DNA from 3 places in the Streptomyces sp. NPDC006739 genome. Region 3 is predicted to be linked to each of the others. Evidence: predicted binding sites of a transcription regulator. Region 3 holds the regulator's gene; each other region holds the start of a gene.
The links. Region 3 encodes HrcA, which represses chaperone genes, less so after heat shock. Its sites were predicted from a motif close to TTNGCACTCNGNNNNNCNGAGTGCNAA; they were not measured.
Positions count from the first base shown of each region.

Region 1: groES (co-chaperone GroES) is a predicted target of HrcA. The motif match lies at 3,917-3,943, and genes of this name have one in related genera.
Region 2: groL (chaperonin GroEL) is a predicted target of HrcA. The motif match lies at 2,600-2,626, and genes of this name have one in related genera.

Region 1 is NZ_JBIAGM010000001.1:594,604-600,210, forward strand. Features, by position in the region: gene ACFYMM_RS02710 (SDR family NAD(P)-dependent oxidoreductase) at 67-840, shown strand; gene ACFYMM_RS02715 (ester cyclase) at 916-1,623, shown strand; gene groL (chaperonin GroEL) at 1,711-3,336, opposite strand; gene groES (co-chaperone GroES) at 3,462-3,770, opposite strand; gene ACFYMM_RS02730 (polysaccharide deacetylase family protein) at 4,304-5,113, opposite strand; gene ACFYMM_RS02735 (polysaccharide deacetylase family protein) at 5,149-5,607, opposite strand, start outside.
Region 2 is NZ_JBIAGM010000009.1:98,634-104,240, forward strand. Features, by position in the region: SAM riboswitch class I at 1-163, shown strand, start outside; gene thrC (threonine synthase) at 181-1,464, shown strand; gene ACFYMM_RS19640 (MoaD/ThiS family protein) at 1,461-1,736, shown strand; gene ACFYMM_RS19645 (cold-shock protein) at 2,179-2,382, shown strand; gene groL (chaperonin GroEL) at 2,790-4,412, shown strand; partial or broken gene ACFYMM_RS19655 (hypothetical protein) at 4,577-4,783, opposite strand; gene ACFYMM_RS19660 (hypothetical protein) at 4,686-5,006, shown strand; gene ACFYMM_RS19665 (NADH:flavin oxidoreductase) at 5,120-5,607, shown strand, end outside.
Region 3 is NZ_JBIAGM010000005.1:303,953-309,559, reverse strand. Features, by position in the region: gene dnaJ (molecular chaperone DnaJ) at 153-1,289, opposite strand; gene hrcA (heat-inducible transcriptional repressor HrcA) at 1,290-2,306, opposite strand; gene ACFYMM_RS13775 (MBL fold metallo-hydrolase) at 2,481-3,206, shown strand; gene ACFYMM_RS13770 (DUF3097 domain-containing protein) at 3,238-4,107, shown strand; gene ACFYMM_RS13765 (Uma2 family endonuclease) at 4,085-4,663, opposite strand; gene hemW (radical SAM family heme chaperone HemW) at 4,763-5,607, opposite strand, start outside.

The sequences.
Region 1 (5,607 bases), on a different contig from region 3:
GCCGCAGGAGGGCCGAGGCCCGCGCGCGGAGCGGACCGTGTCAGTCCGGGTAACTACCCTTGGGCCATGACAACGGCTCTCATTACGGGATCGACCGCGGGCATCGGTGCCGCGTTCGCGCGACGGCTGGCGGCGGACGGGCACGACCTCGTCCTGGTGGCCCGGGACACCAAACGGCTGCGCGAGCAGGCGACCGAGCTGCACGACCGGCACGGCATCGAGGCGGAGGTCCGCACCGCCGACCTGGCGACCGACGACGGAATCGAGACGGTCGCCGCCCGCCTCGGCGACCGCCGCAACCCCGTCGACCTGCTGATCAACAACGCGGGCTTCGGCAACAAGGGCCGCTACCTCGACGTGTCGATGGCGGACGAGCTGAAGATGCTCAAGGTGCACTGCGAGGCGGTGCTGCGGCTGACCTCGGCGGCGGCCGAGGCGATGCGGGAGCGCGGGCGGGGCGGTGTCGTCAACGTGGCCTCGGTGGCGGCCTTCGTGCCGCGCGGCACCTACGGGGCGTCCAAGGCGTGGGTCGTGCAGTTCACCCAGGGGGCGGCGAAGGACCTGGCGGGCAGCGGGGTCCGGCTGATGGCGCTGTGCCCCGGCTTCGTGCGCACCGAGTTCCACCAGCGGGCCGGGATGGGCACGGACAACATCCCGGGCTGGCTGTGGCTGGACGCGGACAAACTGGTCACGGCGGCGCTGGCCGATCTGGCGCGCGGGAAGTCGCTGTCCATCCCGGATCCCCGCTACAAGGCGCTGATGGGGCTGGTGAAGGTGGCCCCGCGCGGCCTGCTCGGCGGCGTCACCTCGAAGACCGGGCGGAAGTACGGCCCTCAGTAGCGGACGGGTGACGCCGCCGCCCCGGTGCGAAAATGGGCGTGACGGAACCGGACCAGGGGGGCCGGAGGCGGCGTCATGACGTTCGTACAGCTCATCGAGTGCAGGACCAGCCGGTTCGACGAGATGAACCGGCTGTTGGACAGGTGGGTCGAGCAGACCAAGGGGAAGCGGACGGCGACGCACGATCTGGTCGGCCGGGACCGTTCGGACGGGTCGCACCTCATCGAGATCGTGGAGTTCCCGTCGTACGAGGAGGCGATGCGGAACTCGAACCTCCCGGAGACCGACCGGATCTTCAGGCAGATGGTCGCACTGTGCGACGAGATGCCGACGTTCATGGATCTCGACGTCGTACGGGACGAGCAGTTGTCCGTGGACATGGTGCGCCGGTTCCTGGACGCCCTGGCGGCCCCGGGCGAACTGGCACCGCTCAACGACCTGCTGCAGGAGGACATCCACAGCCACGATCCGATGAACCCTCAGGACACGATCGGGCTGGACGCCGCACGGAGCGAGTTCCGGATGTGGCGCGACGCCTTCGACTTCAGCTTCACGGTCGACGACCTGATCGCCCAGGGCGACCGGGTGTGCGCGCGGTGGACCTGGACGGCTGTGCAGAAGGGCGAGTTCCTGGGGCTGCCGAACACCGGGCGGCAGGTCGCGATGACCGGGACGACCATCTGCCGGTTCGGTGACGACGGGAAGATCGCCGAGTTGTGGTGGCACGAGGACCAGCTGGGTCTGATGCAGCAACTGGGCGCGCTGGACGCGCTGGAGCGGTAGCGGGCGGCCGGGCAGCGTGAAGGCCCGGCACCCCTCGGGGTACCGGGCCTTCAGCCTTCAGCCTTCAGCCGGATCTACCGACGTGCGTCAGTGGGCGTGGCCGTGGCCGTGGCCCCCGGCGGCCGCCTCTTCCTCTTCCTTCTTCTCGACGACCAGGGTCTCGGTCGTGAGCAGCAGGGAGGCGATGGACGCGGCGTTCTCCAGGGCGGAGCGGGTGACCTTCACCGGGTCGATGACGCCGGCCTTGACCAGGTCGCCGTACTCGCCGGTGGCGGCGTTGAAGCCCTGGCCCTTTTCCAGCTCGGCCACCTTGGAGGTGATGACGTAGCCCTCGAGGCCGGCGTTCTCGGCGATCCAGCGCAGCGGCTCGACGACCGCGCGGCGGACGACGGAGACACCGGTGGCCTCGTCGCCGGACTTGCCCAGGCCGCCCTCCAGCACCTTGGCCGCGTGGACCAGGGCGGAGCCACCACCGGAGACGATGCCCTCCTCGACCGCGGCGCGGGTCGCGGAGATGGCGTCCTCCAGACGGTGCTTCTTCTCCTTCAGCTCCACCTCGGTGGCGGCGCCGACCTTGATCACGCACACGCCGCCGGCCAGCTTGGCGAGGCGCTCCTGGAGCTTCTCGCGGTCCCAGTCGGAGTCCGTGTTCTCGATCTCGGCCTTGATCTGGGCGATGCGGCCCTGGACGGCGGCGGAGTCGCCGGCGCCGTCGACGATGGTGGTGTCGTCCTTGGTGACCGTGATGCGGCGGGCGGAGCCCAGCACGTCCAGGCCGGCCTGGTCGAGCTTGAGGCCGACCTCCTCGGAGATGACCGTGGCGCCGGTGAGGACCGCCATGTCCTCCAGCATCGCCTTGCGGCGGTCACCGAAGCCGGGGGCCTTGACGGCGACCGCGTTGAAGGTGCCGCGGATCTTGTTGACGACCAGGGTCGACAGGGCCTCGCCCTCGACGTCCTCGGCGATGATCAGCAGCGGCTTGGACGCGCCGGCCTGGATGACCTTCTCCAGCAGCGGCAGCAGGTCCTGGATGGAGGAGATCTTGCCCTGGTTGATCAGGATGTAGGGGTCCTCCAGGACGGCCTCCATGCGCTCCTGGTCCGTCACGAAGTACGGCGACAGGTAGCCCTTGTCGAAGGCCATGCCCTCGGTGAAGTCCAGCTCCAGACCGAAGGTGTTGGACTCCTCGACGGTGATGACACCGTCCTTGCCGACCTTGTCCATCGCCTCGGCGATCAGCTCGCCGACCTGCTGGTCCTGGGCGGACAGCGCGGCCACGGCGGCGATGTCGGACTTCTCGTCGATCGGCCGGGCCGAGGCGAGCAGGTCCTCGGAGATGGCCTTGACGGCGGCGTCGATGCCCTTCTTCAGGGCGGCCGGGGAGGCGCCGGCGGCGACGTTCTTCAGGCCCTCGCGCACCAGCGCCTGGGCGAGCACGGTGGCGGTGGTGGTGCCGTCACCCGCGATGTCGTTGGTCTTGGTCGCCACCTCCTTCACCAGCTGGGCGCCGAGGTTCTCGTACGGGTCCTCGATCTCGACCTCGCGGGCGATGGTGACGCCGTCGTTGGTGATGGTCGGGGCGCCGAACTTCTTGTCGATGACGACGTTGCGGCCCTTGGGACCGATCGTCACCTTGACCGTGTCGGCAAGCTTGTTGACGCCGCGCTCGAGGGCGCGACGGGCGTCCTCGTCGAACTTCAGGATCTTCGCCATGACAGCGGGAGCCCTCTCGGAAACTGGTGGGTGAAAAAGACACTGCGCCCCGGGCGCCCGGCTTCGTTATCTGTCGCGGGGGGCCAGGGGCGCAGCTCAGGCAAAGGTTCGCTTCGAGGTGATGCTTACTTCTCGATGATCGCGAGAACGTCGCGAGCCGAGAGGACGAGGTACTCCTCGCCGTTGTACTTCACCTCGGTGCCGCCGTACTTGCTGTACAGCACGATGTCGCCGGTCTTGACGTCGAGCGGCAGACGCTCGCCGTTCTCGAAGCGGCCCGGGCCCACGGCCAGGACGACGCCCTCCTGGGGCTTCTCCTTGGCGGTGTCCGGGATGACCAGGCCAGAGGCGGTGGTCTGCTCGGCGTCGAGCGGCTGGACCACGATGCGGTCCTCGAGCGGCTTGATGGCAACCTTGGAGCTGGTGGTCGTCACGATCCGACCTCCCCCTTCGGAGATCTCACGGGGTTAACTGTCTGAGGTGGCGACCAGGTCGATCCGTCGTCGCGGGTGCCGGACCTGCCCGTCGCGTTGTTGGCACTCTCCTTCGTCGAGTGCCAGAGCCGAGACTATGACTGCGATTAGCACTCGGTCAAGCGGAGTGCCAATTGCCGTGCGGCGCGTCAGCAGTTTGCACGCGCGCGCCGCACCTCGCGGCAGCACGGCACGCTGCGGGCGCGGGCAGCACGGCTGCGGGTGCGGGCAGCACGGCTGCGGGTGCGGGCAGCACGGCTGCGGGTGCGGGCAGCACGGCTGCGGGTGCGGGCAGCACGGCTGCGGGTGCGCGGTGCGCGGTGGCGGGGCGCGCGGGCGGCGCGGTGGGGTGCGGTGGGGTGCGGGGGCTCGGTTTGGGTGCGCGATGCGGCTGCGGGTCGCGCGGACGGCTCAGTTGCGGGCGCGCGGTGCGGGGGCGGCGCCGCGCCCGACTGGGCGTGTTGCGGGCGCGGCTCGCGGCGGCTGCGGGGGGTTTACAGGTAGTCCTCCAGGCGGGCCACCGTCAGGCCCTGGGACTGGATCGTGCGCAGGAGGCGGGTCGTGAGGCTCCTCGGGGTGGGGGCCGTCGGCTCGTCCGGGCCGACCAGGACGATGTCGCCGGGGTGGAGGTGGCGGTCGCCCCTCGGGCAGGCGAGGCCGGTGGCGGTCATGGCCGCGCGCCACAGGACCACCGCCCTGATCCCGCAGTGGGCCGCCGCGCGCAGGGTGGTGGTGTCGTACCTGCCGTAGGGCGGGCGGAACAGGCGGGGGCGGATTCCGAAGCGGGAGCGGAGCTTGTCCTGCTGGCCACAGATCTCGGCGCGCTGGCCGGCGTACGGGAGTCCGGGCAGGGCGGGGTGGTGGAGCGTGTGGTTCTGGACGGTGGCGCCGACCGAACGCAGCCGGGCGAAGTGGCCGTAGCCCGGTCCGACGACGCTGTCGGTGAGGAACAGGCTGACGGGGAGCCGGAGTTCGCGGACCAGGTCGACGAATCGGGGGTCCCGCTCGGCGCCGTCGTCGTAGGTGAGGAAGACGACCCGGTCCGTGGTGGGGACGCGGTCCACGACCGGGGGCCGGGCGTGGGCCGGGGTGCGGGACTCCGACAGCGGGCGGGCCGGCGGGTGCGGAGGCGGGGCCAGCGGGTACCGCAGGCCCCAGCGGCGGTACGCCGGCTCCCTGGCCGGCCCGTTCGGCCGCACCTCCTGGGCCGCCTTCCTGCCGAGCCGCTCGATGGGGTCGACGGACTGGGCGCAGCCGGTGCCGGCCGGCAGGAGGGCGGCGGTGAGGGCCGCCGCCAGGAGCATCCGGCACCGCCCCGCCCGCCGCGCCCGCCCGCTCGTCACAGGTAGTCCTCCAGGCGTGCGACCGCGTAGCCCTCCCGGGTGACCTTCTCCAGAAAGCGGCGCATGTCGTCGACCATCGTGCCGTTCCAGTCGTCGCGGCCGCGGAAGTGGGTGAGCACGATGTCGCCGGGGTGCAGACTGCGGTCGTCCTCGCGGTACTCCCAGTGGTCGACAAAGACCTCCTCGTCCCAGATCGGCGCGTACTTGATGCCGCAGGACTTGGCGGCGCGCAGGGTGTCGCCGTTGTAGTTGCCGTACGGCGGCCGGAAGACGGCGGGGCGCCTGCCGAACTGTTTGCGCATGATCGTCTGCATGCCGCAGATCTCGTCCCGCTGTTCCTCGTAGTCGAGGCCGGGCAGGTAGGGGTGGGTGAGGGTGTGGTTGTTGAGGGTGTGGCCCTCGGACTGCATCTTGCGGAAGTAGCCGTAGTCGTCCTTGACCAGGTAGTTGCTGAG
Region 2 (5,607 bases), on a different contig from region 3:
TCCAGAGGGGCAGAGGGACACGGCCCGATGAAGCCCCGGCAACCCTCCAGCCGGCACTCGTGTCGATCGCTGTGCGACCACAGCCGACCGATCCGCGAGGCTCCCGGCTAGGGAAGGTGCCAAATCCGTCTCGCGACGAGATGCGTCGCGAGGAAGATGAGGAGAAAGGGCCTCGCCTCCATGGCTGTGCAGACAGTTGCAAGCTCCAGCAATCCCACCGTAGACCTCGGCCCGGCCGCCGCGCTCAGCTGTCGCGAGTGCGGTCACCGCGTGCCCCTCGGACCGGTCTTCGCCTGCGAGGAGTGTTTCGGTCCGCTGGAGATCGCCTACGACTTCTCGGGCTACGACACCGAAGAGCTGCGGCGGCGCATCGAGTCCGGGCCCGCGAACATCTGGCGTTACGCCCCGCTGCTGCCCGTCCCCGCCGACGTGGCGACCAAGCCCAACATCAACCCCGGCTGGACCAAGCTCGTCCAGGCCGACAACCTGGCGCGCGAGCTGGGTGTCACCGGCGGGCTGTACGTGAAGGACGACTCCGGGAACCCGACGCACTCCTTCAAGGACCGGGTCGTCGCCCAGGCGCTGGAGGCCGCCCGCGCCTTCGGGTTCACCACGCTGAGCTGCTCCTCGACCGGCAACCTGGCCGGTGCGGTGGGCGCCGCGGCGGCCCGCGCCGGCCTGCGCTCCTGCGTGTTCATCCCGCACGACCTGGAGCAGGGCAAGATCGTCATGGCCGCGGTCTACGGCGGCGACCTCGTCGGCATCGAGGGCAACTACGACGACGTGAACCGCTTCTGCTCCGAGCTGATCGGCGACCCGGCCGGCGAGGGCTGGGGCTTCGTCAACGTCAACCTGCGGCCGTACTACGCCGAGGGCTCCAAGACGCTGGCGTACGAGATCTGCGAGCAGCTCGGCTGGCGGCTGCCGGACCAGATCGTGGTCCCGATCGCCTCCGGTTCCCAGCTCACGAAGATCGACAAGGGTCTGCAGGAGCTGATCAGGCTCGGGCTGGTCGAGGACAGGCCGTACAAGATCTTCGGCGCGCAGGCCGAGGGCTGCTCGCCGGTGTCGACTGCGTACAAGGCGGGGCACGACGTGGTCCGCCCGCAGAAGCCGGACACGATCGCCAAGTCGCTGGCGATCGGCAACCCGGCGGACGGCCCCTACGTCCTCGACATCGCCCGTCGCACGGCCGGCGCGGTGGAGGACGTGAACGACGAGCAGATCGTCGACGCGATCAGGCTGCTGGCCCGGACCGAGGGCATCTTCGCGGAGACCGCCGGCGGGGTCACGGTCGGCGTGACGAAGAAGCTGATCGAGAACGGCGTCCTCGACCCCGCCCTGACCACGGTCGTCCTGAACACCGGCGACGGCCTCAAGACCCTCGACGCGGTGGCCGACACCGGCCTCACCGCGACGATCCGCCCCAACCTGGACTCCTTCCGAGAGGCTGGCCTCGCATGAGTGTGACCGTCCGCATCCCCACCATCCTGCGCACCTACACCGGTGGGCAGGCCGAGGTCGCCGCCGAGGGTGCCACCCTCGCCGAGGTCATCGCCGACCTGGAGAAGAACCACACCGGGATCGCCGCGCGCGTTCTGGACGACCAGGGCAAGCTGCGCCGGTTCGTGAACGTGTACGTCAATGACGACGACGTGCGTTTCGAGCAGGGGCTGGAGACCGCGACGCCGGAGGGTGCGGGCGTCTCCATCATTCCGGCCGTCGCCGGCGGCTGACCGAATGACCGCACATTACCCTTGGTAACACCTATTACCGCCTGTTCATCGAATTGCCCCCTCCCGGTGAGAAGTGGAGGGGGCAATTCTGTGTGGTTGAGCGCGGTACAGTTGGGGAACACGGTGGCGGTCCGCAGGTCGGAAGCCCTGGATTCTTGCCGCGCGTCCGGCAAGAAGTAGCCAAAGTGTGTGGGTGGTTGGCGGCTTTCGTGCCCTTTGCCCGGCCCGACTTGCCCTCCCTTCCTGGGAATTGTCGCCACATTCCGGACCGTGCCCTTCCAGAATTCTCGTCCGATTGACCTGTTGCAGACGGCAGTTGGACAGATACATTCAGCCGCGGTCGACGCGTTCCGGCGCACGCCCCCGACCCATGGGGGGTGAGGTCTGACCCGGATCCGCGAAGTGTGGATCTGTGCAAGGGCCAGTAATAGGGGAGTTAGGCATGGCTCAGGGCACCGTCAAGTGGTTCAACGCGGAGAAGGGGTACGGCTTCATCGCGGTCGACGGTGGTGCGGACGTCTTCGTCCATTACAGCGCCATTCAGATGGACGGCTATCGCACCCTTGAAGAGGGCCAGCGGGTGGAGTTCGAGATCTCGCAGGGCCAGAAGGGCCCGCAGGCCGACATGGTCCGCCTCAGCGCCTGAACGTTCACACACATCGGAGGACCCGTTCCTGGTAGGGGGCGGGTCCTCCGTCATGTCCGCAGCCGGCCTCTCCCCGCACGCGTCCGCCGCCGGCCCTCTCCTCGCACCGCTCCCGGGGTGCCGTGCCCCCCGTGCGCCCCGCCCGATACCCGGGAGGCGCTTGTGCCCGCCCGTCACCCGACCACCACCCCCAAACGAGCCCGCTACGCGGGCGCACCTTGCACTCGGGCATGCCGAGTGCTAATCATTGGCGTTAGCACTCTGAAGGTGAGAGTGACAAAGAAGGACCGGGTCGGTGAGGCCCGCAGGCCGGGTGGGGCAAGGAACCCACGGGTCGGCGAGCCGTCCGTCGCGGGCGCGGGCGCGGTCCGAAGGAATCACCCCCAGTCCTGGAGGGACCACTTCACATGGCCAAGATCATCGCGTTCGACGAGGAGGCGCGGCGCGGCCTCGAGCGCGGCATGAACCAGCTCGCGGACGCCGTGAAGGTGACGCTCGGCCCCAAGGGCCGCAACGTCGTCCTCGAGAAGAAGTGGGGCGCCCCCACGATCACCAACGATGGTGTCTCCATCGCCAAGGAGATCGAGCTCGAGGACCCGTACGAGAAGATCGGCGCCGAGCTGGTCAAGGAAGTCGCCAAGAAGACGGACGACGTCGCCGGTGACGGTACGACCACCGCGACCGTTCTCGCCCAGGCCCTGGTCAAGGAGGGTCTGCGCAACGTAGCCGCCGGCGCCAACCCGATGGCCCTCAAGCGCGGTATCGAGAAGGCCGTCGAGGCCGTCTCCGCCGCCCTGCTGGAGCAGGCGAAGGACGTCGAGACCAAGGAGCAGATCGCCTCCACGGCCTCCATCTCCGCCGCCGACACCCAGATCGGCGAGCTGATCGCCGAGGCCATGGACAAGGTCGGCAAGGAAGGCGTCATCACCGTCGAGGAGTCCCAGACCTTCGGTCTGGAGCTGGAGCTCACCGAGGGTATGCGCTTCGACAAGGGCTACATCTCGGCGTACTTCGCCACCGACATGGAGCGTATGGAGGCGTCCCTCGACGACCCGTACATCCTGATCGCCAACTCCAAGATCGGCTCCGTCAAGGACCTGCTCCCGCTCCTGGAGAAGGTCATGCAGTCGGGCAAGCCGCTGCTGATCATCGCCGAGGACGTCGAGGGCGAGGCCCTGTCGACCCTGGTCGTCAACAAGATCCGCGGCACCTTCAAGTCCGTCGCCGTCAAGGCCCCGGGCTTCGGTGACCGCCGCAAGGCCATGCTCGGCGACATCGCCATCCTCACCGGTGGCGAGGTCATCTCCGAGGAGGTCGGCCTCAAGCTGGAGAACGCGACCCTGGACCTCCTGGGCCGCGCCCGCAAGGTCGTCATCACCAAGGACGAGACCACCATTGTCGACGGCGCCGGCTCCGCCGACCAGGTCGCCGGCCGGGTCAACCAGATCCGTGCCGAGATCGAGAACAGCGACTCGGACTACGACCGCGAGAAGCTCCAGGAGCGCCTGGCGAAGCTCGCGGGCGGCGTGGCCGTCATCAAGGCCGGTGCCGCCACCGAGGTGGAGCTGAAGGAGCGCAAGCACCGCATCGAGGACGCCGTGCGCAACGCCAAGGCGGCCGTCGAGGAGGGCATCGTCGCCGGTGGTGGCGTGGCCCTGCTGCAGGCCTCCGGTGTCTTCGAGAAGCTGGAGCTGGAGGGTGACGAGGCGACCGGTGCGGCCGCCGTCAAGCTCGCGCTCGAGGCTCCGCTGAAGCAGATCGCCGTCAACGCCGGCCTCGAGGGCGGTGTCGTGGTGGAGAAGGTGCGCAACCTGACCCCGGGCCACGGCCTGAACGCCGCGACCGGTGAGTACGTCGACCTGGTCGCCGAGGGCATCATCGACCCGGCGAAGGTGACGCGTTCCGCGCTGCAGAACGCCGCGTCCATCGCCGCGCTGTTCCTCACCACCGAGGCCGTCATCGCCGACAAGCCGGAGAAGGCCGCGGCGGCCGCTCCGGGCGGCATGCCGGGCGGTGACATGGACTTCTGATCGACCTCTGGTTGATCAACGTCCTGACCGAGGGCGGCATCCCCTGTTCGACGGGGGGTGCCGCCCTCGGGCGTTTCGGATCGTCGGCGAGCAACGTCCGTGGTCAGGTACTGCGGCCGACTTTCAGCACATGAACCGTGACGTTGGTTTCATCCGGCCGGTACAGCACTCTCCTTGCAGTTCCGCCTGAAGAAGCCCCCTGTAACCAGGACTTCGTCCAGCATTGCCGCGATCTCCGGCTGCGTCCGCCGCGTAGCCGCCTCCAGCTGCCCGATGAACGACCCGCTCACGAACAACCGTTGGGAGAAGGCCCGCACGACCGAGGAAGCCGTGGAGCAGCTGCGCGCAGCCCGGCACGGCGTCGGCATCATCCTTCCCTCGCTCCGCGTCGATCCCTGGACCGGCTCGCACGGGGAGCCGTACGCCCTGGCCGACCTGGGCCGCTGCAACCTGGGCGTGGCCTCGCGGCTGGCGGCGGCTCTTCGGGCGAGGGGGGACGACTGTCCGGCTGAGGCGGCCGAGTCCGCGCCGCCGGGGGAGGTGCTGAGGGAGCGGGTGCGGCAGCTGAACCGGGAGGCCCGCATCCGGAAGTAGGTGTGTTGGGGAATACACGGTCCGCCACCCTCGGTTCCTTCAGGAGGTGCAACAATGCGTATGCACATACCTGACGGTTTACAAGGTTTACAACGGTTCGAAGGAGCCCCCACGTGAGCAGCAGCACGTCCCCCGCCTCCCGCGCGGCCCAGATCCTCTCCCGGCCGACCACGATCAACGGCCTGACCGTCCCGAACCGGATCGCCATGGCCCCGATGACGCGAATGTTCTCCCCGGGCGGCGTCCCCGGCGAGGACGTGCTGTCGTACTACGCCCGCCGCGCCGCCGCCGGCGTCGGTCTGATCGTCACCGAGGGCACGTACGTCGGCCACGACTCGGCCGGGTCGAGCGACCGCGTTCCCCGGTTCCACGGCGAGGAGCAGCTCACCGGCTGGCAGAAGGCCGCCGAGGCGGTGCACGAGGCGGGCGGCACCATCGTCCCGCAGCTGTGGCACATCGGCACCGTCCGCAACCAGGGCCAGCAGCCCTACCCGGACGCCCCCTCCGTCGGCCCCTCGGGCCTGCGCGTCAACGGCACCGCCGACGCCAAGGAGATGACCCGGCAGGACCTGGACGACGTCATCGGCGCGTTCGCGCAGGC
Region 3 (5,607 bases):
GAGCCCGCGCACCGCGCCCCCGGCCGATCAACGCCCGTTGAAAGCGTCCTTCAACCGCGAGAAGAGCCCCTGCTGCCCCGGCTCACCGCGCCTGCCCGGGGGACAACCCCCGGACCCCCGGCCGGGGACCCGCGCACCGCGCCCCCGGCCGATCAACGCCCGTTGAAAGCGTCCTTCAACCGCGAGAAGAGCCCTTGCTGCCCGGGTTGGAACTGCCCCTGGGGGCGTTCCTCGCCGCGTAGTTTGGCCAGCTCGCGCAGGAGGCGTTCCTGGTCGGGGTCCAGCTTGGTGGGGGTGGTCACCTCGACGTGCACGATGAGGTCGCCCCGGCCGCCGCCGCGCAGGTGCGTGACGCCCCGGCCGTGCAGCGGGATCGACTGGCCGGACTGGGTGCCGGGCCGGATGTCGACCTCCTCCATGCCGTCCAGCGTCTCCAGCGGGACCTTGGTGCCGAGGGACGCGGCGGTCATCGGGATGGTGACCGTGCAGTGCAGGTCGTCGCCCCGGCGCTGGAAGGTGGAGTGCGGCAGCTCGTGGATCTCGACGTACAGATCACCGGCCGGACCGCCGCCCGGGCCCACCTCGCCCTCACCGGCGAGCTGGATGCGGGTGCCGTTGTCGACACCGGCGGGGATCTTGACGGTGAGCGTGCGCCGGGAGCGGACCCGGCCGTCGCCGGCGCACTCCGGGCACGGGGTCGGCACGACCGTGCCGAAGCCCTGGCACTGGGGGCAGGGGCGGGAGGTCATGACCTGGCCCAGGAAGGACCGGGTGACCTGCGACACCTCACCGCGGCCGCGGCACATGTCACACGTCTGGGCGGACGTGCCCGGCGCCGCGCCCTCGCCGTTGCAGGTGTTGCAGACGACCGCCGTGTCGACCTGGATGTCCTTGGTCGTGCCGAAGGCCGCCTCGTCGAGTTCGACCTCGATGCGGATCATCGCGTCCTGGCCGCGCCGGGTCCGCGAGCGCGGGCCGCGCTGCGACGCCGTACCGAAGAACGCGTCCATGATGTCCGAGAAGTTGCCGAAGCCACCGGCCCCGAAGCCGCCCGCGCCCGCGCCGCCCGCCTGCGAGAGCGGGTCGCCGCCGAGGTCGTAGACCTGCTTCTTCTGCGGGTCCGAGAGCACCTCGTAAGCGGCGTTGATCTCCTTGAACCGCTCCTGGGTCTTCGGATCGGGGTTGACGTCCGGGTGCAGCTCGCGCGCGAGCCGACGGAACGCCTTCTTGATCTCATCCTGCGACGCGTCGCGGCGCACGCCGAGAACGGCGTAGTAGTCCGTGGCCACTTACGACTCCGCCAGGATCTGTCCGACGTACCGTGCCACTGCGCGTACCGCTCCCATCGTTCCCGGGTAGTCCATGCGGGTCGGTCCGACCACGCCGAGCTTGGCCACTGCCTCGCCGCCCGAACCGTAACCGACCGACACCACTGACGTGGAGTTGAGCCCCTCGTAGGCGTTCTCGTGACCGATGCGTACGGTCATGCCCGAATCCCCCGCCTCGCCCAGGAGCTTGAGGAGCACGACCTGCTCCTCGAGCGCCTCCAGGACGGGCCGGATGGTGAGGGGAAAGTCATGTCCGAAGCGGGTCAGATTGGCGGTGCCGCCGATCATCAGCCGCTCCTCGTTCTCCTCGACGAGCGTCTCCAGGAGGGTGGAGAGCACCGTCGTGACCGTACCGCGGTCCTCGGCCTCGAAGGCGTCCGGCAGGTCCTCCACCAGCCGGGGCACGTCCGTGAAGCGGCGGCCCGCGACCCGGCTGTTCAGCCGTGCGCGCAGATCCGCCAGGGACGTTTCCCCGAAGGGCGCCGGACAGTCGACCATCCGCTGCTCGACCCGGCCGGTGTCGGTGATCAGCACCAGCATCAGGCGCGCCGGAGCGAGTGAGAGCAGCTCCACGTGGCGCACGGTCGAGCGGGTCAGCGACGGGTACTGCACGACGGCGACCTGCCGGGTCAGCTGCGCGAGCAGCCGCACCGTGCGCGCCACGACGTCGTCGAGGTCGACGGCGCCGTCCAGGAAGTTCTGGATCGCCCGCCGCTCGGGCCCGGTCATGGGCTTGACGCCCGCCAGCTTGTCGACGAACAGCCGGTAGCCCTTGTCGGTGGGGATGCGTCCGGCGCTGGTGTGCGGCTGCGCGATGAAGCCCTCGTCCTCCAGGGCCGCCATGTCGTTGCGCACCGTCGCCGGGGAGACGCCGAGGTTGTGCCGCTCGGTGAGCGCCTTGGAGCCCACCGGCTCCTCCGTGCCGACGTAGTCCTGGACGATGGCGCGCAGCACCTGGAGTCTGCGTTCACTCAGCATGCGCGCTCACCTCCAGCCTGTCGTCCGCACGGCACCTCGGGTCCTTTCGCCTGGCACTCTGCACTCGCGAGTGCCAGCCTTCCCCGGCCCAGTGTACGGCCGGGGGGTACGCACCGGGCAAGGCCGGTCCGTGCCACCGTGGCCGGTACCACTCTCCCTCGATAGCGTCGCGGTATGACGGTGACTTGGGAAGAGCTGGGGTGGGAGCGGCTGGCCGCCGGCGTCGGCCGGTGCCGGCTGCCGGTCTGGGACTGCACGGTGGGACTTGTCCTGGGAGAGGGTACGGCGCTGGTGGTGGACGCCGGGTCGAGTCTGGCCGAGGGCGCGCGGTTGCGCGCGCAGGCGCAGGAGCTGGCCGACCGCCGTGTGACCCATCTCGCGCTCACCCACCCGCACTTCGATCACGTCCTCGGCGCTCCGGCCTTCGCCGGGGCCGAGGTGTACGCGGCCGTGGGCATGGACGCCCTGTTCGCCCACGAGCGCGAGGAACTGCGCCTGGACGCGATTCGGAGCGGCCTGGCCGCCGAGGACGCCGACGAGGCGGTGGACGCGCTGGCCCCGCCCCGCCACCCGGTCTCCGGCGAGTGGACCCTGGACCTCGGGGGCGGCCGGCAGGCGCTGCTGGCCAACGTGGGTCCCGGCCACACCGCGCACGACCTGGTGGTGCTGGTCCCCGGTGACCCCGAGGTGGTCTTCTGCGGCGACCTGGTCGAGGAGTCGGGCGAGCCCCAGGCCGGCCCGGACGCCGTACCGGCCCGCTGGCCGGCCGCCCTCGACCGGCTCCTGGAACTCGGCGGCGAGGACGCGCTGTACGTGCCCGGTCACGGAGCGGTGGTGGACGCGGCCTTCGTGCGGGCGCAGCGGGATGCGCTGGCCGCGCGTTTCGGCGTGTCGCTCTGATGGCGGCCGGGGTTCTCCTATCGTCATCCGAATGCGCCCACCCGTCTCCCGCCACCGCCCTTCCAACGAGGGCCCTTCGGGACCGCGCCCTCGTGTGTACTCCGCCGACCTCACCCCCTCCTGGAAGAAGCCCGCGCCGGTGCCCGAGGTCGCGGCCGAGCCGGGTCTGGTGGTGGAGGAGCCCGGCACCGGTTTCTGCGGGGCGGTGATCCGCTGCGAGGCGGGCACGGTGACCCTCGAGGACCGCTTCGGCAAGCACCGGGTGTTTCCGCTGGAGCCGAGGGGGTTCCTGCTGGAGGGGCGGGTGGTGACGCTCGTCAGACCCTCGGCCGGTCCGGTACGTCCCACCCGTACGGCATCCGGTTCGGTGGCCGTGCCCGGCGCCCGCGCCCGCGTGGCCCGCGCCGGCCGTATCTACGTCGAGGGCCGGCACGACGCCGAGCTGGTCGAGAAGGTGTGGGGCGACGACCTGCGCGTCGAGGGCGTGGTCGTGGAGTACCTGGAGGGCGTGGACGACCTGCCGTCGATCGTCGAGGAGTTCGCCCCCGGCCCGGACGCCCGCCTGGGTGTGCTGGTGGACCATCTGGTGCCGGGCAGCAAGGAGTCCCGTATCGCCGAGTCGGTGACCAGCGAACACGCGCTGGTGGTCGGGCACCCGTACATCGACATCTGGGAGGCGGTGAAGCCGGCTTCGGTCGGCATCGAGGCGTGGCCCCGGGTGCCGCGCGGCCAGGACTGGAAGACGGGGGTGTGCCGGGCGCTGGGGTGGCCGTCGGACAACACGGGCGCCGTGTGGCAGGCGATCCTGAAGCGCGTGGGGTCCTACAAGGACCTGGAGCCGGAGCTGCTGGGGCGGGTGGAGGAGCTGATCGACTTCGTCACGGGTAGCGGTGGGGCCTGACGTTCTTGTAGGTACCGAACTCGGTGGTGTCCAGTTCCAGTCCCAGATCCTCCAGTGGCAGGGGCGCCCCAAACTTGGTGATCTGTTGCCTCTGATAGTCGGCGTTCTCCCCCTTCCCGACCGGCCGTGTCAGCAGGACACACTGCGCCATGATCGGGTCCACGACGAGGTAGGCAGGCACCTCGCCGGCAGCGTAGATCGACCGCTTGACTTCGTAGTCCCGCTGGACGCTGGTTTTGGAGACCACTTCGACCACCATCGTGACCAACTGGGACGGCAGCAGATGGCCTGAGTCCGGAGCAACACCACGTTCCAACACCACCAGGTCCGGGATGGGCTCGCTGGTCTCATCGATGATGTCCACGTCCGTCACCTGAAGCCGTTCCCAGCGCTTACGCGGGATCTGGTCCACCAAGTCCGCCACGATCCGGTTGTGCACCAGATCGGGAGTGGCCATCATCACGATCTCCCCCCGGAGAAGCTCGGCCTTGATGCCCTCGGGAGGCTCGAACTCCTCGAAGAACTTGGCAATCCCACGCTCGTCCACAGCGGTCATCTCCGTGGCCTCCACATCCGCCGCGTCCTTTTGGCGGCAGCCTACGAACCAGGTTAGGGACCGAACCGGCGTTCCGGAGGGATGCACTCGCCGGAGTGATCAGTCCACCAGATCCCGCACCACCGCGTCCGCCAGCAGCCGCCCCCGCAGGGTCAGCACGGCCCGTCCCTCGTCGTACGGCCCCTCCTGGAGGAGCCCGTCCGCCAGCGCCCGGCGCGAAGCCGCCAACCCCTCCTCCCTGAGCAGAGCCAGCGGCACCCCCTCGCGCAGCCGCAGCTCCAGCAGGATGCGCTCCACCCGGCGGTCCTCCTCGGACAGCAGCTCCCGGCCGGCCCCCGGTGAGCGGCCGGAGGCGAGGGCCGCCGCGTACGCCCCCGGGTGCTTCACGTTCCACCAGCGGACCCCGCCCACGTGGGAGTGGGCTCCGGGGCCCGCGCCCCACCAGTCGGCGCCGCGCCAGTACAGCTCGTTGTGCAGGCAGCGGGCCGCCTCGGAGGTGGCCCAGTTGGAGACCTCGTACCAGTCGAAGCCCGCCGCCGACAGCAGTTCCTCGGCGATCAGGTACCGGTCGGCGTGGACGTCGTCGTCCGTCATCGGGACCTCGCCCCGGCGGATGCGGCGGGCGAGCTGGGTGCCCTCCTCGACGATCAGCGCGTACGCCGACACATGGTCCGGGCCCGCCCCGATCGCCGCCTCCAGCGACGCCCGCCAGTCGTCGTCCGACTCCCCCGGTGTGCCGTAGATCAGATCCAGGTTCACATGGTCGAAGCCCGCCGCCCGCGCCTCCGCGACGCAGGCCTCGGGGCGGCCCGGGGTGTGGGTGCGGTCGAGCACCCGCAGCACGTGCCGTTTCGCGCTCTGCATGCCGAAGGACACCCGGTTGAAGCCGCCCTCGCGCAGCCGGGAGAGGTAGGCGGGGTCCACCGACTCCGGGTTCGCCTCGG